Kribbella solani: one gene and its partner. The protein of the gene in region 2 binds, or shares a complex with, the protein of the main gene of each other region. Links are inferred from orthologs where the notes say so. Each region holds a gene or a part of one and is shown on either strand. Other genes may lie near its edges. The genes, in order: hisH and hisF.

Region 1 (9,643 bases), 120 kb from region 2 along the record:
GCGCGCTCTGACCCGGGCAGCCGTCGTGACCGTCGCCCTGGTGCCCAGCGCGGCCGCGCTGGCCGGTTGCAAGGACGATCCCTCCGCCGGTACCGGTGGGTCCGGGAACGGCGGCGGGGCGAACGGAACGACCACTTCACCGGGGCCGACCGGGGAGACACCGACCGTCGACCCGGCAGTCGTCGCGGCGCTCAGTACAGCGGCTACTCAGGTGACTCAATTGTCCCAGCTCTACGCAAACGTAAGCCGGAAGTTCCCGGCGCTCCGCGCGCAGCTGGCCGCGGGCGCGAAGTACCACGTGAGTCATCTGGCCAAGCTGAAGGAGACCGCGGGCGTGACGACGAAGGCGGCCGCGCCGCTCGCGGTCGCCACCACCTCGCAGGCCGCCCTGGCCGCGATCGCGAAGCAGGAGAAGGCCACCGCGGCGATCCACGCCACGGCCGCCGCCAAGCTGTCCGGCGCACCGGCCCGCCTGCTCGCCGAGCTCGCCGCCGCCGAGACTCAGCTCGGCATCACCCTGACCCCGGCAAGCAAGAAGGCCAACGCATGAATCAGTTGGATGCCCTGCAGGCGGCGCTCGCCGGTGAGCATGCCGCGCTGTACGGGATCGGGGTGGCCGGTGGGAAGTTCAACGGGGCGCGGTACCGGGATGCCAACGATCTCTTCGGGGAGCACCGGGACAGCCGGGACCAGCTGAGCGCGCTGGTCGTCGCCGCCGGCGCGACCCCGGTCGCGGCCGAACCCGCGTACGACCTGCCGGCCGCGGTCACGAACGTGGCGACCGGCGCGGCGCTGATCCTGGTGATCGAGCGCCGCATCGCGGCCGTCTACGGCGACCTGGTGGAGGCCGCCGAGCAGGCACCGGTGCGGGCGTTCGCGGTCGAGCGGCTGCTCGCGTCCGCGACCGCCCAACTCGCTTGGGGCGGCGCCCCGGTGGCCTTCCCCGGCGCGGTGAGCTAGCAGGTTGTTTCACCACTGGCCGGTTGCAGCCCGTCAGTGGTGAAACAACCCGTCAGCGGCGGCGGCGCCAAGGGCCGGTGATCGCGTAGGTGATGCCGGGGGCGTAGACGTTGAAGAACATCGTGCGGCCGTCGGCGGCGAAGCCGGCGCCGGACAGTTCGCCGTACGACGGCTGGTCCGCGGTGCCGGTGTTCACCCGGTTGCGGGCGAACTTGAACACCTCGCCATCCTCGGTCGTACCCAGGATGTGCTGCTCGCCGAGCCCGTCCTCGCACATCATCAGCCCGCCGTACGGCGACATCGTGATGTTGTCCGGGGCATCGAACTCGGGATCGTCCGAACCCGGTTTCGGCCGGGTGAAGATCACTTCCAGCCGGAGCGTGCGCTTGCGCGGGTCGAGCCGCCAGACCTGACCGTCGTGATCGACCTTCGGGCCGAGCTCGGTCCGGGCGAAGGACGAGACGAAGTACACGCAGCGGTCCAGGTCACCCCACCAGCACCCTTCGAGCTTGTACCCGCCGGTGATCGGCTTGGCGTAGTCCTGTGCCCGGACCGACTCGCTCTTCGCCAGCGGATCCGGCACGGTCACCCACTGCACGTCGTGGAACTCGGTGCCGGCTTCCTGCACCACCGACAGATCCGGCAGACCCGGGATGTGCATCGCCTGCAGCTCGCCACCCGCGCGGAGCGTGCCCCAGCCGCCGCGTGGACGGTTCGGGAGGAAGCGGTAGAAGCCACCCAGCGGCGCGACGAACGCGTCCTCGGTCTCGTAGACGATCCCGGTCCGCGGGTCGATCGCGACCGCCTCGTGCTGGAACCGGCCCATCGCGGTCAGCGCGACCGGACTCGCGTTCCGGCGGTCGTCGTACGGGTCGACCTCGAAGATGAACCCGTGGTCCTTGGTGTACCCGCTCTCGCCCGCCTTGAGCTCGGTCTCCTCACACGTCAGCCAGGTACGCCAGGGGGTGTGCCCGCCGGAGCAGTTGATCGCCGTACCGCCGAGGCTGACGTACTCCTTGCTGGTCGCGTTGTGCCGATCCACGACCAGCGTGCTGGTCCCGCCCGCGGCGCCCGGGTCGTACGTCCGATCGGCCGGCGCGACGACCTTGATCTTCGTCGTCGGGCTGCATTCGTGGTTCCGGACCAGGCGCGAACCGCCGTGCCGGTCCGGGAAGACGCCCATCCCGTCGAACCGGCTCGGGATCTTCAGGCCGTCGGGGCGGACGGTCCCTTCGCGGGACAGGATCCGGTAGCTGAACCCGCGGGGCAGGTCGAGCATCCCGGCCGGGTCCTCGATCAGTGGTCCGTACCCGATCTTCGGCCCGGACGTGCCGAGCGCGGGCTGTGCCGTGTACAGCGCGTCGACCGACCCGGCCACGCTGACCGCCACTCCGGCCGCGGCGGCGCGGCCGACGAACTGACGCCTGGACAGGGAACTGGAGCTTTCGGGCATGGGCGGTCTCCTCGCTCGATGACAAGCAGTGGTGACCAGTGAACGTACGGTAAACAACAACCCAACGGCAACTGAACGAGTGTCAGCAACTCACCGTGAGCTACAGGGAGCGGACCCAGTTCTCCAGCAGAGTGGCGCCGGCGTCGCCGGACTTCTCCGGGTGGAACTGGGTAGCGGTCAGCGGGCCGTTCTCGACCGCGGCGACGAACTTGTCGCCGCCGTACGTGGTCCAGGTGACCCGCGGCGTGACCGACGCGCGGGTATCGGTCAGCTCCCAGCGGCGGACGCCGTACGAGTGCACGAAGTAGAACCGCTCCTTCTCGATGCCCTCGAACAAGGTGGTGCCGGCGGGTACGTCGACCGTGTTCCAGCCCATGTGCGGCACCGGCTGGGCGTCCTCCGGCTGCAGCCGCTCGACCGTACCCGGCCACTGCTCGCAGCCGTCGGTCTCGACACCGTGCTCGATCCCGCGGGCGAACAGGATCTGCATACCGACGCAGATCCCGAGCACCGGCCGGCCGCCGGTCAGCCGCCGGTCGACCACGACATCACCGCGGACCGCCGTCAGCCCGGTCATGCAGGCCGCGAAGGCGCCGACGCCCGGCACCAGCAACCCGTCGGCGTTACAGGCCGCGTCGAAGTCCGCGGTCACGGTGACGTCGGCGCCGACGCGTTGCAGCGCCCGCTCCCCCGACCGGATGTTGCCCGACCCGTAGTCGAGCAGGACCACCTTCTTCGTCACCGCGCCGACCTCACCGCTACCGGCATCCCCTCTACCGGCGTCACAGGGCGCCCTTGGTGGACGGGATGCCTGGCTGCCGCGGGTCCAGCTCGGCCGCGGCCCGCAGCGCCCGGGCGAACGCCTTGAACTGGGCCTCGACGATGTGGTGCGGATCGCGCCCGGACAGCACCCGGATGTGTACGCAGATCGCCGCGTTGAACGCGAGCGTCTCGAACACGTGCTGGGTCAGCGATCCCGCGTAGTCGCCGCCGATGATCGCGTACACCTGTCCTTCCGGCTCGCCGGTGTGTACGCAGTACGGCCGGCCGGACAGGTCGACCGTGCAGTGTACGAGCGCCTCGTCCAGCGGTACGGTCGCGTCGCCGAAGCGGCGGATGCCGCGCTTGTCACCGAGCGCCTCGCGAAGCGCCTGGCCGATGCCGATCGCGGTGTCCTCGACGGTGTGGTGCGCGTCGATCTCCAGGTCGCCGACCGTATTCACGTGCAGGTCGAGCAGCGCGTGCTTGGCCAGCGCGTTCAGCATGTGGTCGTAGAACCCCACGCCGGTGGAGATGTCGGCCCGGCCGGTGCCGTCGAGCTCCAGCTCGACCAGCACCTTGGACTCACTCGTCTCACGGTCGATCCGCGCACTGCGCGTCATGTCTGCCTTCCCACGTCGGACTTGAGGATGCGCTCCAGTGAAGCGCGGAACGCGGCCATTTCCTCGCCGGTTCCGATCGAGACCCGGAGCCAGCCGGCCGGGCCGGTCTCGCGAATCAGTACGCCGTCGTCCAGCAGTGCCTGCCAGACCGCGTGCCGGTCCGCGAACGTACCGAAAAGAACGAAGTTCGCGTCCGAGTCGACCGCGCGCAGCCCGACCGACCGCAGCCAGTCGACGGTCTCGTCGCGCTCGACCCGGAGCTGCTCGACCCGGCCGAGCAGCTCGTCGGAGTGCCGCAGCGCGGCCCGCGCGACCGCCTGCGTCACCGCGGACAGGTGGTACGGCAACCGGACGATCCGCAGCGCGTCGACGAACTGCTTGCTGGCGGCAAGGTATCCGACCCGGCCGCCGGCCATCGCGAATGCCTTCGACATCGTCCGCGCGACCGCGAGATTCGGGTACGCGGGCAGCAACGAGACCGCGCTGGGCGTACCGCCGCGGCGGAACTCCGCGTACGCCTCGTCCACCACGACGACCGATCCGAGCGCGGCCGCCTGCGCGACGATCGCCTCGGTCACGTCGATCGGCAGCGCCGTACCGGTCGGGTTGTTCGGTGAGGCGAGCAGCACGACCGACGGGCGGTGCCGGGAGATCGCGGCGATCGCCTTGCTCCGGTCCAGCGTGAAGTCCTCGGCCCGGCGGCCGGCCACCCAGGCGGTGTTGGTGTCCCGCGCGTACTCCGGGTACATCGAGTAGGTCGGGGCGAAGGACAGCGCCGTCCGCCCCGGGCCGCCGAAGGCCTGCAGGATGTGCAGCATCACCTCGTTCGACCCGTTGGCCGCCCAGAGCTGCTCGGGCTCGAGGTGTGCGCCGGACTCACGAGCCAGGTACGCCGCGAGGTCGGCGCGCAGCCCGAGGAAATCGCGGTCCGGGTAGCGGTTCATCCCCCGGGCGGCGACCGCGACGTCCGCGGCGATGTCCGCGACCGCGTGCTCGCTCGGCGGGTACGGGTTCTCGTTGACGTTCAGCAGCACCGGGACGTCGAGCTGTGGGGCGCCGTACGGCTCGAAGCTTTTCAGCTCCTCGCGGATCGGCAGCCCGTCGAAGGCGCCCATCAGCTCTCCCCGGGGAAGCGCGCCGACACCGCCGCGCCGTGGGCCGGCAGGTCCTCGGCGTGCGCCAGCGTACGCACGTGACCGGCGACCTCGTGCAGCGCGTCCCGGGTGTAGTTCACGACGTGTACGGCCTTGAGGAAACTGCGCACGGACAGACCGGACGAGTGACACGCGCAACCGGCCGTCGGGAGGACGTGGTTGGACCCGGCGCAGTAGTCACCGAGCGAAACCGGCGACCAGCTGCCGACGAAGATCGCGCCGGCGTTGGTGATCCGGCCGGCCCGCTCCTCGGCGTCGACGGTCTGGATCTCCAGGTGCTCGGCTGCGTACGCGTCCACGAACGCGGTGCCCTGATCGAGATCGTCGACCAGCACGACGGCAGACTGCTGCCCTTCGAGCGCCTCGGTGACCCGATCGGCGTGCTTGGTCCGGGCAACCTGGATCGGCAACTCGGCGGCCACCTGAGCGGCCAGAGTTTCCGACGGCGTCACCAGGACGCCGGCGGCCATCGGGTCGTGCTCGGCCTGACTGATCAGGTCGGCCGCGACGTGCTTCGGGTCGGCGGAGTCGTCGGCCAGGATCGCGATCTCGGTCGGGCCGGCCTCGGAGTCGATCCCGACCTCACCCAGCAGCGCGCGCTTCGCGGCGACCACATAGATGTTGCCCGGGCCGGTGATCAGGTTGACCTTGCGACAGCCGTCGAAGCCGTACGCGAAACCGGCGATCGCCTGCGCGCCACCCATCGCGTACACCTCCTCGATCCCGAGCAACGCACAGACCGCGAGCACGGTCGGGTGCGGCAGGCCGCCGAAATCCTTCTGCGGCGGCGAGGCGATGGCCAGCGACGGCACGCCCGCGACCTGCGCCGGCACGACATTCATCAGCACCGACGACGCCAGCGGCGCGCGGCCACCGGGTACGTACAGGCCGACGCGCTGAACCGGAACGTACCGCTGGGTCACCCGCCCGCCGGGCGCGGGCTCGGAGACGACATCCGCGGTGAGCTCGTCCTCGCTGACCTCGCGGACGCGACGGATCGACTCCTCGAAGGCGCTCCGCACCACCGGGTCGAGCTCTTCCAGGGCAAGCTTCAGGGCGTCGGCCGGGACCCGCGGGTCCTCGACCCGGACATGGTCGAACTTCTCGCCGTACTCCCGGATCGCCTCGAGGCCGCGATGGCGGACGTCCAGGCAGATGGGTCGGACGACGTCGAGAGCCTTCTCGACGTCGAACACGGCTCGGGGGACGAGGGCATGCACTTCGGCTTGGAGGTCGGTAACCTCTCCGGCCGCCACTCGGCCCCGCAGGTCGACGCGGCGAATCATGCCGTCAGTCTAGTGCCGCCCGGCACCCGGCCCGACCGGGATATCCACAACCCGGTCGTGCCGGACGTCAGCGACCGCTCTCAGCTGAAGCGGATCGCGTCCGTGACCGTCTGCTCGGTCTGGTTACCGTCGCCGTCGACCACCTTCGCCCGCAACGACACCGACGCTCCGGCCGGCGCCGGGAACTGCGCGACGTACTGGCCGGCAGCCGTGCGCACGAGTTTGACCGGCTTCCAGTCCGCCGCGGCACCATCGGCGTACTCGACGGTGAACTTGTCGATCCGCGGCAACGAAGCCCCGGTCTGGTGATCGATCACGACCGGCACCGACAACGTCTTCTTCCGGGGTGTCAGGTTGTGATCGTCGACCACCGGCCGGTACCGGATGCCGAGCGCGGGCAACAGAACCTGTTCGGTACTCGCACCTGAGCGGAACGTCCAGGAGTGCTCGACCTTGGTACTGAACCGCGACACCGAATGCCGGTCGAGCGTACTGACCAGCTTGTAGGTAGCCGGCTCCGGCGGCAGACCGATCGGGTTGGCCCAGCCGAAGCGGTTGTCGTAGTCCGAGATCAGGACCCCGTCGCGATACAGCTTGCTGGTCCGGGAGTCGGCCGCGGCGGTGATGCCTCCGCCGCCACCCCCGCCCGCGTCCGCGAGCGGCGAGATGACGAGCCCCAGCACGTCGGCCTCGCGGAACGCGTAGCTGGGCGCCGGCGCGAAGGCGGCAACGTTGAACGCTTCCCGGTAGTGCCGTCCGGCCTGGTACGGCGCTACCGTCCGGTTCATCTCCGTCAGCAAAACGTCCGGAGCCCCGGCATCGAACTCACTGACACCCGTGTTGACCTCGCTCCGCGGGGTGTTGTCCGGAGCCGGATCGTGGAACAACGTCCGCTTGGCCGGCAGGTCGTACGCGATCTCGTCGGCGTAGCCGAAGCCCCACCCGCTCGAAACCAGGCCCCGGCGGCCGGAGGTGGCGTTGAAGGTCTGGTCGACCCGGACCATCTTCGCCGGGTCCAGCGTCCGCCGGATCCCGGTCGGGTACCGCCCCGGCAGTTTCTCCACCTGGACGAAGCCGTACGGCGAGTTGTCGAACGTACCGTCCGCGTTCCGGCGCGCCCACCGCGTACTCAGGTCGCCGGTCACGCCCGGCGCGGGTGGTCCGATCTGAGCGGTGAAGATCGCGGTCGGGTCGTCGAAGCCGTAGCGCAGTCCGAAGTACCAGTCGCCCGGCATGGTAAGCCCGGCCGCGCCGACGGTCAGCACGGCGTCGCGCCGTGGCACCGAGATCTGGATCGGTCGCGCCAGCCGGGCGTCCATGACCACCGTCGTGTCCTCGGTGAGGTGCAGCATCGGCCGGACCATGCGGTACTTGGCCGGTTCGTCCTTCCCTGGCCTGGCGACTTCGAGCGTGCCGCTGAGCATGTAGTCGTCCTTGGGCAGCCGGATCTTGACCGTCCCGCTGGGGTCCTGCAGGTCGATCGGCCACTGCTCCTTGGTGAAGACCGAGCTGTACGCATCCGGAGCCGGCTTTCCGTCCAGGCCCAGGTGCTTGACGGTGAGGGTGTGGTGCTCGATCTCCTTGTAGATCGCGAGCGTCGTACTGACGGATTGTCCGCCCGCGGAAGCGGTCACCCGGCCGCTGTAGTAACCGTTCGGGCCGGCGTTGTTCGTGGCCAGCGTCACCGGGACCTCAGCCGTACCGCCGACCGGTACGGTCAAGGTGGTCGCGCCGAGCCGCACGGCTCCCTCCGGCGCCGGCTTCCCGTCCTGGTCGACCAAGGTTGCGGCGAGGCTCAACTCGACCGGTGCGGAACCGTCGTTGCGGTACCCGAGAGTCTTGGTCACCGGCTGGTCGTCGTCGTGCGGGTAGGACGCCGTACCGAACGACAGCGAGTTGACCGTGGGTCCGAACGACACCGAGATGGCCTTCGCCACATCGACGCGGCCGTTGCCCTGCTCGAACGTCGACTGACCATCGAGCTGCTTGGCGGTCGCGGCGAGCTGCGCCTTCAGTTTCGGCGCGGTCCAGTCCGGGTGCTGCTGGGCCAGGATCGCGGCCGCACCGGCGACATGCGGCGTCGCCATCGACGTACCGTTCAGCGACGAGTAGTTGTCGTCGACCGGCGTCCCGATCCCGCCGTCCTTGGCGCGGGCGGCGACGATCCCGACGCCCGGGGCGGTCACGTCCGGCTTCACCGCGCCGTCGAGCCGCGGGCCGCGGCTGGAGAACGTCGCCAGCCGGTCCTGCTTGTCGACGGCACCGACGGTGAGGGCGGCGTCCGCGCTCCCCGGCGACTCGATCGTCCGCGTTCCGTCCTCGCCGGAGTTGCCGGCGGCAACGACGAACAGGGCGCCGGTCTGCGCGGTGAGCCGGTTGACTGCCTCTTCCACCGGATCGATCTCGGGATCGTCGGGGCCACCGATACTCACGTTGATGACCTTCGCCTTGACGTCGGTGGCGGCCCACTCCATCCCGGCGATCATCGCGGACATGCTGCATCCGTCCAGTTCGCAGACCTTGGCGTCGTACAGCTTGGCCCCCGGCGCCACGCCCTTGTACTTGCCGTTCGACGCGGCCGCGCTGCCGGCGATGATGCTCGCCACGTGCGTACCGTGCCCGATCTGGTCACCAGCCGGGTCGGTGCTGAAGTTGCGTGCACCAGCCAGTACCGGCTTGAGGTCCGGGTGGTTCGCGTCGACCCCACTGTCGACCACCGCGACGCGTACGCCGGAACCGGTGTACCCGGCCTGCCACGCGGCGGGGGCGCCGATCTGCGGTACGGACTGGTCGAGCGTCGGCCGCAGCTTCGCGTCGAGCCAGACCTTCTTGACTCCGGCCACGGCCCGGGCGCCGGTCAGTTGCTTCAGAAAAGTCGTCGCGGACCGCTTGCCGACCTTGACGGCTGCCCCGTCGATGGCCGGCAACTGGCCGGCCGATTTCGCGCCCGCGAGTGCCTTCGGCTTCGCGGCGTACGTGACGATCAGCGGGATCTCCGCCGTACTCCGGTCGTCCAAACCCTGCTTGATCAACCCGGCGACATCGAACAGCGACCGGTCCAGCTTGCCGGTGGCAACGTCCCGCGCGACGTCCGACGGGATCACGAAGAGCTGGTCCTTGCCGACCCGCTGCTCGAACTGCACCCTCCGCCCGGCACCCGGCGTCACCTGCACCTGCCCACCCGCGCCGACGGCGACCCGATCACCGGTCAGCAACGTCACCCGCCCCATCGGCAACTTAGGCTGCCCGGCCGGCTGCTCCGGCGGCTGTGCGGTTGGCTGCCCACTCATTTCCCCGGCCCGCGCGGATGGCGCGCCGGCCAGCCCGGCGATCAGCGCGGTCACCACCACGCCGGCCCGCACCCTCGATCTCCGTCGATTCCGCATATGTCCCTCCAGATCGCGACGT
Region 2 (11,730 bases):
GCCGGCCGGTCGGCGTGACCGAGTGCAACGACAACTTCGTCAGCACCGACAACTGCGGCTACGTCGGCCGGCTCGCCGTCGTTCCGTCCGCGCGCGGCCTCGGCCTGGCCAAGTTCCTCCTCCGAACCGCGTTCGCCACCGACGCCGCCGCCGGCCGCTCCGGCACGATCCTGCACGTCGACACCCACAACCCGACCCCGGCAGTCGCCCTGTACACCGGCCTCGGCATGCGCCCGGACCTGATCACCGACAGTTGGCTCCGCATCCTGAATCAGGTACCTGGAGCTTGCCGTTCGGAGATCTGAGAGATTACTCTCGAAAGATGTCTCTCAGGAATCCGTACGGTGATTTCGAGGTCACCGATCCGCAGGCGATGCGGGCGCTGGCGCATCCGGTGCGGCTGGCCGCGCTCAGTTATCTACAGAAGAACGGGCCGGCGACGGCGACCCAGCTGTCCGAGCATGTCGGCGCGTCGCCGTCGGTGACCAGTTGGCATCTGCGGCATCTCGCCGGGTTCGGGCTGGTCGCGGACGGGCCGCCGCCGAGCGGGTCGGACCGGCGGCAGCGGTGGTGGCATGCGGTGGCGCGCGGGTTCCGGTTCGAGATGCCGGACACTCCGGACGGGGCGGAGGCGGCCCGCCTGCTGCGTACCGAGTTGATGAACCAGGCGCTCGAGTCGGCCCAGCAATGGCTGGCCGAGACCGAGCCGCACCTGAAACCGGAGTGGAGCCGCCTGGCCGGATCGGCGAACACGCTGATGGTCGTCACCCCCGCCGAGGCCGAGGCACTGGAGACCGCGATCGAACAGCTGTTCGCGCCGTACGTCCAGCGCCGCGACGCCGGTCAGTCACCGGACGACGCCCGCCCGGTCCGGTACCTGCGCATCTCCTTGCCCGAAGCAACGGACTGAGGCGGACCCGTGAGGACAGCCGCCGGCCTGTGGCGCGACCGCAGGTTCCGTACCTTCTGGTCCGCGCAGGCCGTCTCCGAGTTCGGCGACCGGATCACCGAGCTCGGCCTGCCGCTGATCGCGGTCACCCTGCTCGACGCCTCCCCCAGCCAGGTCGGCTTCCTGACCGCCGCGGTCTGGCTGCCGAACCTCGCGTCGCTGTTCATCGGCACCTGGGTCGACCACCGCCGGGACAAACGCCCGCTGATGATCGCGGCCGACCTCACCCGTACCGTCCTGCTGCTGTCCTTGCCGATCGCGTACTGGCTGGGCGCGCTCGCGCTCGGGCATTTGTACGCGATCGCGATCCTGGCCGGTACGGCGCATGTCGTGTTCAACACCGCGTACGCGTCGTTCTTCGTCCGGCTCGTCGAACGTGACCAGTTCCTGGAGGCGAACAGCAAGCTGTCCGCGACCCGGTCGATCTCGTACATGGGCGGTCCGGCGCTCGGCGGGCTGCTCGTCCAGGTGCTGACCGCGCCGGTCGCGATCGTCGCCGACGCGCTGACCTTCGTCTTCTCGGCCGTGCAACTCGGCCGGCTCAAGGTCACCCCGGCGCCGTCCGAAGAGCCGGCTGAACCACTGTTGCGCCGTGCCGCCGCGGGCATGCGGTACGTACTCAAGCATCCGTATCTCAGTCGCAGCCTGGCCTGTGCGACCACCGTCAACTTCTTCAACCTGATGAGTACGGCGCTACTCGTACTGTTCGCGAGCCGGAGCCTCGGACTGTCCGCGGGGACGATCGGACTGGCGTTCGGCGTCGGCGCGTCCGGCGGACTGCTCGGCGCGGTCGCCGCCGCACCGCTGAGCCGCCGCTTCGGCGCCGGTCCGGTGATCGCGGCCGGTGCGATCGTCTTCCCCAGCTCGATCGCGATCGCCGCGCTGGCCGACGGGCCGACCTGGCTCAAGGCGGTCGCGCTGGCGGCCGCCGAGTTCGTCGGGGCGTTCGCCGTGATGTGTTTCGACGTACCGCTGAACTCGTTGCAGGCGGCCGTCGTCCACGACCACATGCGCAGCCGGGTCGCGGGCGCGTTCAGCAGTATCAACTACGGAATCAGGCCGCTCGGCGCGATCGCCGGCGGGTTTCTCGGCACCTGGATCGGTGTCCGGGAAACCCTCCTGATCTCCGCCGCCGGCGGCCTGCTTTCCGTACTGTGGCTGATCGGCTCACCGATCATCCGCACCCGCGAGCTGAGCGATCTCGAACCGCCTCAGTTGGTGAACTCGTAGCTCAGCTCTCGACGGGCTCCTCGACCGGGTCGAGCTTGGCGACCGTCTTGCGGAGCGGGACCTCCTTGATGAAGATCACCGCGATCAGACTGACCAGCGCGCAGGCGGCCGCGATCAAGAAGATCCGTCCGGTCGCGTCGCCGTACGCGTGCCGTACCAGCTCCGCCAGCTGCGGCGGCAGGTGGTTGACGTCCAGCAGACTGGTGCCACCGGACCCGCCCTCCTGCAGCTTGCGCGCGGCCTCGGCACCGTTCGGGCCGGCCAGCAGGCCGGACACGATCAGGTCCTTGACCCGTACCGCGAGCACCGCGCCCAGCGCCGAGACGCCGACCGCACCACCCAGGCTGCGGAAGAACGCGACGGTCGCGGAGGATGCACCGATCTGGGTCACGTCGACGGTGTTCTGGACGGCGAGGACCAGGTTCTGCATCGTCATGCCCATGCCGAGACCCATCGACAGCATGCCGAGTCCGACGAACCAGTACGGCGAGGTGTGGTCGATCGTGCCGAGGATCAGCAGACCGACGAGGAGCAGTACGCCGCCGGACACCAGGTACCGCTTCCACTTGCCGTAGCGGGTGATCAACTGCCCGGACCCCGCCGAGCCGATGAACGAACCGAGCATCATCGGGATCGTCAGCAGGCCGGCCTGGGTCGGGCTGTAACCGCGGGCGATCTGGAAGTACTGGCCGAGGAACAGCGCGCTGCCGAACATCGCGACGCCGACCGCCAGGCTGGCCACGATCGCCAGTGCGGTGGTGCGCTCCCGTACGACCTTCAGCGGGACCAGCGGCTCCGCCACCCGGTTCTCCACCAGTACGGCAAGGAAACCGACCAGCAGCGTGCCACCGACGAACAGCGCGGACTGCCAGGACACCCAGGCGAAGTCGGAGCCGGCGAAGGTGACCCAGAGCAGCGGCAGGCTGGCCGCGATGCTGATCAGCACGGCGCCGAGATAGTCGATCTGAACCTTGCGCTTGAGTACGGGCAACCGCAGGTACTTCTGCAGGATCACCAGACTGACCACGGCCAACGGTACGCAGACGTAGAAGCACCAGCGCCAGCCGAGCCACGGGGTGTCGACGATGACGCCACCGATCAGCGGGCCGCTGACCGTCGCGACCGCCATCACCGCGCCCATGTACCCGGAGTACCGGCCTCGCGACCGGGGCGGAATCGCGGCGCCGATGATCGCCTGCGCGAGCGCCATCAGACCGCCCATCGCGAGCCCCTGCAGTACCCGGGCACCGATCAGGAACGTCACGTTGTGCGCCAGACCGGCCAGCGCGGACCCGATCACGAAGACCGAGATCGCCAGCTGAACCAGCAGCTTCTTGCTCATCAGGTCCGAGAGCTTCCCCCAGATCGGGGTGGACACCGTGGTGGCCAGCAGGCTCGCGGTGAGCACCCAGGTGTACTGCGTCTGGGAACCCTCCAGGTCCGCGATGATCGTCGGCAGGGCGTTGCTGACGATGGTCGAACTCAGCATCGCCGTGAACAGCGCGGCGAGCAGCCCGATCAGGATCTCGAGGATCTCGCGGTGAGTGAGTTCCGGCGCACTGGGCAGTTGGCGCCGGGTCTCGGTGACAGTCATTACTCTCCAGTCTTAAAGGGCGTTTGAGGGTGCTGTGCCGTAGCGAGGAGGTACTCGGTGCGGTAGCTCGGTGCGCGGGAGGGGAGGCCTCGATGTGGTTTCATCGTGGCCTCCCCTCCCGTGCAGCGAGATGCCGTGCCGAGTACCCCGCAGTAGGCTCAGCACCCTCAAACGCCCTCTGCGGGTTTTGCCTCACGAGCTGGTTGGCCTCGACGATCGCGTGGGCGACCCGCTGCATGGTGGCAGCGGCCGCGACCATCGCGTCGTCGTCGAGGTCGACCAGGGCGGCTCTCAGTTGCTGGGTGTAGGACGCGTACAGGGCCTCCAGCTGGGCCTTGCCCCGGGGCGACAGGCTGACCAGCCCGACCCGCGCGTCGGCCGGATCGGGCCGGCGGCTCACCAGGCCGTCGGCCTCCAGCGCGGTCACCTGCCGGCTCACCACGGACGCGTCGACGCCGAGCTTCGCCGCGATCTCGCCGCCGCGCTGCTCACCGTCCTTCATCAGCACCTTGAGCACGCTCGCGTCCGACCGGCGCAGCCCGCCGACCCCCGCCAGCTGCCGATGCTCGATACACCGCACCGCCCGCACCAGGGAACTGACCCCTTCGAGCAGCTCCTGCGCGGCCGCGTCCCGGCCCACCTCCAGGCCTTCCCGAGCTAGTTGCATAACCCAACTATACATCGATAGTTGGTTTCTGCAACCATATGCAAGGCGGGTAAAGCCCCGCTCACGGCCCGTGATCGAGCCGGGAGCGGGGCGAGGTCAGCCGAGGTCGGTGTTCAGGCGGGCCAGGAGGCGGGCGAGGTCGGCCAGGTCGGTGGGGTTCCAGCGGTCCAGGATGGCGCGGAACTCGGTCTGGCGCTGGGTGCGCATCGCCTCGTACCGTTCGGCGCCGGTGCTGGTCAGACGGAGCAGGCGGGCGCGGCCGTCGTCGGGGTCGCCGACGCGTTCGATCAGGCCCAGGTTCTCCAGCTGGGTGATGCCGCGGCTGACGGTCGACTTGTCCAGGCCGAGGATCTGCGCGACGTCGGAGGCGCGGGTTCCGGTACCTGAGGTCCCGGTGCCGAGTTCGATCTGGGAGATCAGGGCGTACCCGGCGGCGTCCATGTCGGGGTGAACCCGGCGAGCCAGCCGAAGCGACGCGGAGCGGGAGCGGCGGAAGAGAGCAGACAGCTCCTGCTCGATCGCCGCGACCCGCGGCTCGGAGTCCTCGATCGGCCCGCGCGCCGGCTCGGCGTCCGTGGGCGCGCGCGCCGGCTCGGGGTCCGTGGGTGCGCGCGCCGGCTCGGCGTCCGTGGGCGCGCGCGCCGGCTCGGGGTCCGTGGGTGCGTGCGCCGGCTCGGGGTCCGTGGGCGCGCGCGCCGGCTCGGGGTCCCTGGGTGCGTGCGCCGGCTCGGCGTCCGTCGGTGCGTGCGCCGGGGTGGTCATCGGACCACGATTCCGGCGTCGCGGAGTGCCTTCTTCACGTCGGCGATGCGGAAGTCGCCGAAGTGGAAGACGCTGGCCGCGAGCACGGCATCAGCACCGGCGTGTACGGCCGGCGGGAAGTGTTCCGGTGCACCCGCTCCCCCGCTGGCGATCAGCGGTACGTCCACCACCGCGCGTACCGCCTTGATCAGTTCGAGGTCGAAGCCCTGCTTGGTACCGTCCGCGTCCATCGAGTTCAGCAGGATCTCGCCCGCGCCCAGCTCGCAACCGCGTTGCGCCCACTCGATCGCGTCCAGCCCGGCCGACTTCCGGCCACCGTGCGTCGTCACCTCGAACCCGCTCGGCTGGTCCGCGGCCCGGCGTACGTCGAGCGACAGCACCAGCACCTGGTTGCCGAACCGGTGCGCGATCTCGCGGATCACCTCCGGCCGGGCGATCGCGCCGGTGTTGATCCCGACCTTGTCCGCGCCGGCCCGGAGCAGCCGGTCCACGTCGCCGGCCTCGCGTACGCCGCCGCCGACCGTCAGCGGAATGAACACCTGCTCCGCGGTCCGGCCGACCACGTCGTAGGTCGTCTCGCGGGAGCCGGACGACGCGGTGATGTCCAGGAAAGTCAGCTCGTCGGCACCTTCGGCGTCGTACACCTGCGCCATCTCGACCGGGTCGCCCGCGTCGCGCAGGTCGGCGAAGTTGACGCCTTTGACCACGCGCCCGGCATCGACGTCCAGACAGGGAATGACTCGTACGGCGAGGCTCACGTAGCCAAGCGTAGCGGTCAATTCGAAGCCAACAGTCCCATGACCACGCCAACCACCAGCGCACCGGCCAGAACACCCACGATCACCGGTACGAAGCTCGCACCGGTCCGTGGCGCACCGGGGATGTCCGGCAGGTTGAACAACCGCGTGACCCGTTGCGGAACCAGTACGCCCCGCGTGGCCGCCGCGTGCAGCGCGTCCTTCAGGTGCGGATACACCTGTGCCGGGACTGGGATGCTCACGATCACGGCCGTGCGGTCGTCCTGCAGCCGGACCGACACCGACCCGCTCCGGCCACGCTCCCAGCGGGCGCCGGACAGCGCGGCCAGATCCAGCGATTGGCGGCCGATCGCCGTCGTCACTTCCAGGTAGCGGTCCCGGACCCGCGGGCTGAAACCGTAGTTGCCGAGCGTGAGAAGGATCCACAGCAGACCGAGCGAACCGATCACGATCGCGGCCGCGGTGATCCCGGCCCGGATCGACACGATCACCAGAACCGAGGCCACCGCCACGAATCCAGCGGCAACGGCGTACCGGACAGTCGCGGAGATCCGCCGGGGCGTGAGATCACTCATCGGCGAAACGCTAGCCGATCAGCGTTCCACCCGGCCGCCCGAGCACCGCCGGCCCGCCCATCGGCCGGTCGGCGTTCCACCCGACGGCCCGAGCACTGCCCATCGGCCGACCACGGATCTCGCGGCCGGCCGGCGGAGTGCACTTGTTGCTGCCGACGGCGGTGTACTACTTCCAGGCGCGGCGGCGGCCGTCTGTTGACTTCATTGGGCGGGTGGTTTCCCAGACGCGGCGCCAGCGGGCGGCCTCCGGGCCGGTTTGGGACGGCGACGCGCCGATCGCGGCGCGGCGGCGCGACTCGTACCAGGTGGTCGACTCCTCGTCGAGCAGCGCGGACACCGCGGCCGCGATCCGCGGCGCGAAGTCACGGGCGCTCTCACCCTCCGCGGGGCGCAGCGGGTCGCCGTACCGGACCGTGACCGCCGGGCGGCCCGGCACCGGCCAGCCGCGACCACGCGGCATCGCGGCGTACGAACCCTTGATCCCGACCGGGACAATCGGCACATCGTGCTCGACAGCCAGGTACGCGGCGCCCATCCGGAACCGCTGGATCCAGCCGTCCGGCGAGCGAGTGCCCTCCGGGAACACGACCACGTTCCAGCCGTCCGCGAGCAGATCGCCCGGGGTCGAGCTCATCTTGCCGCCGCGGCGCTCGATCGGGAACGTGTTGAACACAATCGCCGAACCGGCCGCCCGCCACCAGGTGTCGAAGAAGTAATCCGCCGCGGCCGCGAACGCCGTCCGGCGCCGGATCGCGTCCGGCAGCGACAGCAGCAGCAACGGGGTGTCCAGGTGCGACGAGTGGTTCGCGACGATGATCGCCGGGCCGTCGAGCTTCAGCAGCGAGTCCAGCCCGCTGACCCGCGGGCTGACCTCGAAGTTGAGAACCGCGTTCAGCGGGCCCTTCTGGATCAGGTCGCGGACCGCGATCGCGGCCGGCGTCCGGGCCCACCGGGTCGGGAAGACCGTTGACTCCTTCGGGACCACGTACGGCTCGGCCGAGCGCGGCACCTGCGGCCGCCGGCCCCAGCGCCACCCGCGCGCGACCTGCTTCACGTCGCGCGCGGTGTCCCGGCCGAACTTCACCAGGCTGGTCCCCATCAGCGCACGTCCGCGAGCAGGTGCGGCGGGTTGTGCAGGTAGGTGATCGACGGCGACCGGCCGACCGAGTGACTGACCATCTCCAGCGCGTCCTGCAGCGTCGACGCGGACCGGAAGCCCATCCGCTCGACGGTCTTGCGGTTCGCGCCGACCCAGACGATGTCACCGCAGTGGTCCAGCGCGTGCGAGATCCAGTACCACATGTAGAACGGGTGCACGCCGTGGTACGCGTACGACGTCCGGTACAGGTGGATGTACCACGGGTCCTCGGCGTACTGCTTCTCGAACTTCGCCTCGATGGTGGCCGGGTCGGTGCTCTCCGACAGCACCTCCTCGAAGAAGTCCACGTACGACGGGTGGTGCAGCTGGTTGAACTCGTAGTCGACCGGGTGGTACAGGATCACCGCGCCGTCCTTCCGGACGACCGGGTTGCCTCGGTACGAGTTGAAGTAGTACCCGAGGCCCATGCACGCGGCCAGGATCGGGTTCATGATCGAGTTCACGTTGTACGGGCCGACGAACGGTACGCCCATGATCGCGACGTCGGACTGGCCCTGTACCTCGACCATGTGCTGGCGGTGCACGTTCTCCAGCGTCTTGTCGTGCACCGGCTCGATCTTGCCCGCGTGCACGCCGGTCAGGCCGTAGTTCGACCGGGTGTCGGTGAAGATCTTGTGCCGCAGCTTGTTCGGTGCCGCCGCCAGGCCGCGCTTGGTCGCCAGGAACGACGCCTGGTCCTTGATCGACCACTCCCACTCGCGCTTCTGGAGGAACTCCAGCGGACCGCCGAAGATGTCGTTGTTCAGCGTCGTCTCGATCTGGAACACCTTGACGTGCTGGGTCAGCACCTCGCCCATCCGCCAGGCGGAGTGGTGCATCTTGGACGCCTTGTGGTCCATGAACGACCGCGAGTGGATCATCGTGTGGCTGTTGTGGTGGTGCTTCAGCGACTTGTACGACGCCAGGCCGATGGACGTGGACTTGTGGCCACCGTCCATCGCGACCAGGTTCACGTTCACGTAGACGAGCAGGTCGGACTCGGCCGCCCGCTTGGAGATCTCGACGTCCTCGCCGTGCTTGGTCTGACCGAGGTGGGTCAGGTTCGCGGCGTCCTCGGCGTCGAAGTTGTAGAGCTTGCCGTCCGGGAAGAACGACCGGAAGACCCGCTCGCCGACGATGTCGCGGAGCTCGTTCGGGGTCAGCCGGCGGTGCAGCGCGTTCGCCGAGATCAGCTCGACATCGTCGACACCGGCCGACGCCGCCATTTCGAGGACCGCCTCGATGATGCGCTGCCGGATGTCCGGCTTCTTCATCGGCGGCAGCGGGATCGAGATGTCGTCGAACGCGATCGTCAGCCGCATCCCGGCGCGCAGCAGCTCCGGCAGCGGCTCGGACTCGAGCGGGTTCAGCAGCGCGTTCTGGATCGCCTCGTCGACGTCGCGGACCGGCGGCAGCGCCTCCGGCGGGTACACCACCCGGGTGCCCTGCGGGAAGCGCTCCAGCAGGAAGCCCTCACCGTTGTGGACGAGCAGGGGTGGCGTCCGGTCGTCCACCTCGAGCACGAAACCTGGCCGAGACATGTCAGAACCTCTCTCGTCGTACGTTCAGCATCGTCACAGCCCTCATGAGGCCCTCACATCGAATGCGACCTTGACTGTTCCCAGTCGGCCGGCGGAGTGCGCGTGGTCGAGCGCCTCGCGCCAGCGGTACAGCGGGTAGCGGGCGCCGACGATCCCGTCCAGCGGCGCCCGGCCGGCCAGCTCCAGCGCGGTCTCGAAGGCCGGCCGGCCGTTCGGTTCCTCCCGCGCGGACGCGTACGTGCCGGTCACCTCGAGCTCGCGGAACCACACCGGCGACAGGTCGGCGCCGCTGGCCGGCATCCCGGACAGCACCACCCGGCCGCCGGCCTTGGTGACCCGCAGCACGGTATCGATCGAGTCCTTGCTGCCGACCGCGTCCACAGCGACGTCCACGCCACCGAGCAGGAACTCCCCCGCCCCGAAGTCGGGCTTCAGCCGGAACGCTCCGGTCGACCGGCGAACGCCGCGGAACACCTCGTCGGGCGCCACCACGTCACTCGCGCCGAACGCCCGCGCCAGCTCCCGCTGTTTCGCGTGCTTGGCGACCACGGTGATCCGCCCGGCCTGCGTCAGCTCGCGCAGCGCGAGGGTGGCGAACAACCCGACCGCACCTGCGCCACTCACCAACACCGACTGACCCGGCTCGACCTTCGCCCGCAGCGCCGCGTGTACGGCTCCGGCGAGCGGTTCGACCAGGACCGCACGGTCGTTGCTGAGTGTCTCAGGTACGGCATACAGCTGACTCCGATGCGCGACGAGCAGGTTTCCCCACCCGCCACCGGTGTCCTGGCAGAAACCGGTCTGCAGACCGGGCGCCACGTGGCCGACCGTGATCCGGTCGCACCGGTTGGTGTTGCCGGTAACGCATCCCTCACACGGCTCGACCCCACGGGCAGCACAGGTGAGGACGGAGTCCAGTACGACGCGGGTGCCCTTCGGCAGGTCCTCGCAGTCGTCGAGCAGCTCGCCGACCACTTCGTGACCGGGTACGAACGGCATCGAGACGACAGCGGAGAAGTACAGCTTGGTCGAGCCGGTCACCATGCCGAGGTCGGAACCGCAGATACCGGACAGGATCGGCCGGATCCGCGCCCAGCCCGCCCGCTCGGCCTTCGGCTCGTTGATGGTGACGAGCCGCAGCGGCGCGGCCGGCCCGGTCAGCACGCCGGGGATCCGGCCGCCGACCGCCTTGGCCGCCAGGTACTTGGCCGGCGAACGGTACATCTCTAGCGCGAGCATCATCTTGCCAAGCCTCCAGAACGCTGCACCCCAGGGAGTTCGAGACGGGACGAGGTGGACGGGGTCTTCCAGTCGACGATCTGCCAGCGCGCGGCCCGGGCGGCCCGGAACAGCGACACGTCCGGCGAGACCGCGACCGGGTTGCCGACCGCGGCCAGCATCGGCAGATCCGAGTGGCTGTCGGCGTACGCGAACGACTTCGACAGGTCGATGTTCGTCTGCCGGGCGTGATGCTTGATCCACGCGGCCCGGGACTCACCGACCAGCGGCGGACCGGACAGGAAGCCGGTGCAGCGACCACGATCGTCGACCGCCAGCTCGGCCGCGACGATCTCGTCGAACAACGGCTCCAGCGGCCTGGTCAGCGGCCGGACCGCGCCGGTGATCAGGATCGTCTTGTGCCCGGCGGCGCGGTGCTCGCGAATCCGGCGCACGGCCGCTCCGCTCAACCGCTCCAGCACGTGCTCGGCGAGGATCTCGTCGACGATCTGGTTCAGCTCTTCCAGATCGGCGCCCTCGTACCGGCGGTAGATCGTCCGCAGGAAAGTGCCGCGATCCTTCCGCTCGGCCGCGATCAGCTTCGGCAACCGGCGCAGCATCTGGCCGATCTCACCGGCCCGCTGCGGGCTGTCCAGCTCCGGCAGCCGCATCCACAGGTAGGTCTCGATCACGTTCGAGGACAGCAGTGTGCCGTCCATGTCGAACGCCGCGATCACCTGGGATTCCTGGTTCGGCTCGACCTTCTTGAGCACGCCCGCGGACTCGGCCAGCGCCTTGTTCCGCTTCTTCCGGACCACGTCGAGGCGGCGCATCGACTCGGTCACGCTCGGGCAGTGCAGTTCCTGCAGGTAGTACTGCCAGTCGACGACCGCCGTGTCACAGGCGAACTTCTCCCGGTCGTCACCCTCGAGACTGTTGTGCAGGGCAAGGACATTGTCGTCGATGAACTGCAGCTCGGCCTGCGCGTACTCCGAGTACAGATCCATGTACCGGCGGAGGAAGTCCAGCCGGCGCTTCTGGACGTCCAGTTCGCGGGCGTACTTCCGGGTCCGCTCGCCGCGCGGCACCCGGGTGATCACCGCATCGGCGATCTTGTGCGCGCGCTCGCCGTACCTGAGCATCGTCTCGACCGAGTCGCCGCCGGGGAACTTCCACACCGGCAGCCGGACGGCGCCCCGCTCACCCAGGTCGAACGGGTGCTTCGAGAAGTACTCGCGCACGCCCGCGTACAGCTGCTCGAACGTCAACGGGTTCCGGGCGCCGGAGCCGATGTGGTA

What was found.
Region 1: the proteins of hisF (region 2) and hisH are in contact, whole or in part, in a crystal structure (PDB 6RU0), measured with the Thermotoga maritima proteins. The link is inferred for Kribbella solani from one-to-one orthologs. Residues at the interface, in WP_004080486.1 of Thermotoga maritima: Met1, Leu2, Ala3, Arg5, Ser40, Glu41, Asp45, Glu46, Ala70, Glu71, Ile73, Asp74, Ile75, Pro76, Phe77, Asp98, Lys99, Ser122, Gln123, Glu161, Thr195, Leu196, Asn247, Arg249, Glu251; in WP_004080484.1 of Thermotoga maritima: Asn15, Arg18, Arg22, Arg117, Leu118, Pro119, His120, Met121, Gly122, Trp123, Asn124, Asn134, Gly135, Tyr136, Tyr138, Val140, Tyr158, Glu180, Lys181, Ser182, Ser183, Lys184, Ile185.

The regions. Positions count from the first base shown.
Region 1 is NZ_JACHNF010000001.1:2,587,755-2,597,397, forward strand. Bases 1,335-4,072 are described here. They hold hisH (imidazole glycerol phosphate synthase subunit HisH), read right to left. Parts: upstream 3,156-4,072; coding sequence 2,514-3,155; downstream 1,335-2,513. Other genes in these bases: HDA44_RS11615 (alkaline phosphatase PhoX), read right to left, coding at 1,335-2,413; hisB (imidazoleglycerol-phosphate dehydratase HisB), read right to left, coding at 3,196-3,795; HDA44_RS11630 (histidinol-phosphate transaminase), read right to left, coding at 3,792-4,072. Also shown: HDA44_RS11605 (cell division protein FtsK), read left to right, coding at 1-550; HDA44_RS11610 (ferritin-like domain-containing protein), read left to right, coding at 547-960; more of HDA44_RS11615, read right to left, coding at 1,013-1,334; more of HDA44_RS11630, read right to left, coding at 4,073-4,910; hisD (histidinol dehydrogenase), read right to left, coding at 4,910-6,235; HDA44_RS11640 (S8 family serine peptidase), read right to left, coding at 6,316-9,621. UniProt on the Escherichia coli protein: IGPS catalyzes the conversion of PRFAR and glutamine to IGP, AICAR and glutamate. The HisH subunit catalyzes the hydrolysis of glutamine to glutamate and ammonia as part of the synthesis of IGP and AICAR.
Region 2 is NZ_JACHNF010000001.1:2,467,881-2,479,610, forward strand. Bases 4,080-6,824 are described here. They hold hisF (imidazole glycerol phosphate synthase subunit HisF), read right to left. Parts: upstream 5,961-6,824; coding sequence 5,199-5,960; downstream 4,080-5,198. Other genes in these bases: HDA44_RS11105 (MarR family winged helix-turn-helix transcriptional regulator), read right to left, coding at 4,080-4,440; HDA44_RS11110 (MarR family winged helix-turn-helix transcriptional regulator), read right to left, coding at 4,537-5,202; HDA44_RS11120 (hypothetical protein), read right to left, coding at 5,978-6,535; HDA44_RS11125 (lysophospholipid acyltransferase family protein), read right to left, coding at 6,702-6,824. Outside these bases: HDA44_RS11085 (GNAT family N-acetyltransferase), read left to right, coding at 1-305; HDA44_RS11090 (ArsR family transcriptional regulator), read left to right, coding at 323-910; HDA44_RS11095 (MFS transporter), read left to right, coding at 920-2,179; HDA44_RS11100 (MDR family MFS transporter), read right to left, coding at 2,181-3,773; more of HDA44_RS11105, read right to left, coding at 3,874-4,079; more of HDA44_RS11125, read right to left, coding at 6,825-7,634; larAH (NPN-dependent hydroxyacid isomerase, LarAH14/15/16 family), read right to left, coding at 7,634-9,214; HDA44_RS11135 (zinc-dependent alcohol dehydrogenase), read right to left, coding at 9,257-10,456; HDA44_RS11140 (HAD-IB family hydrolase), read right to left, coding at 10,453-11,730.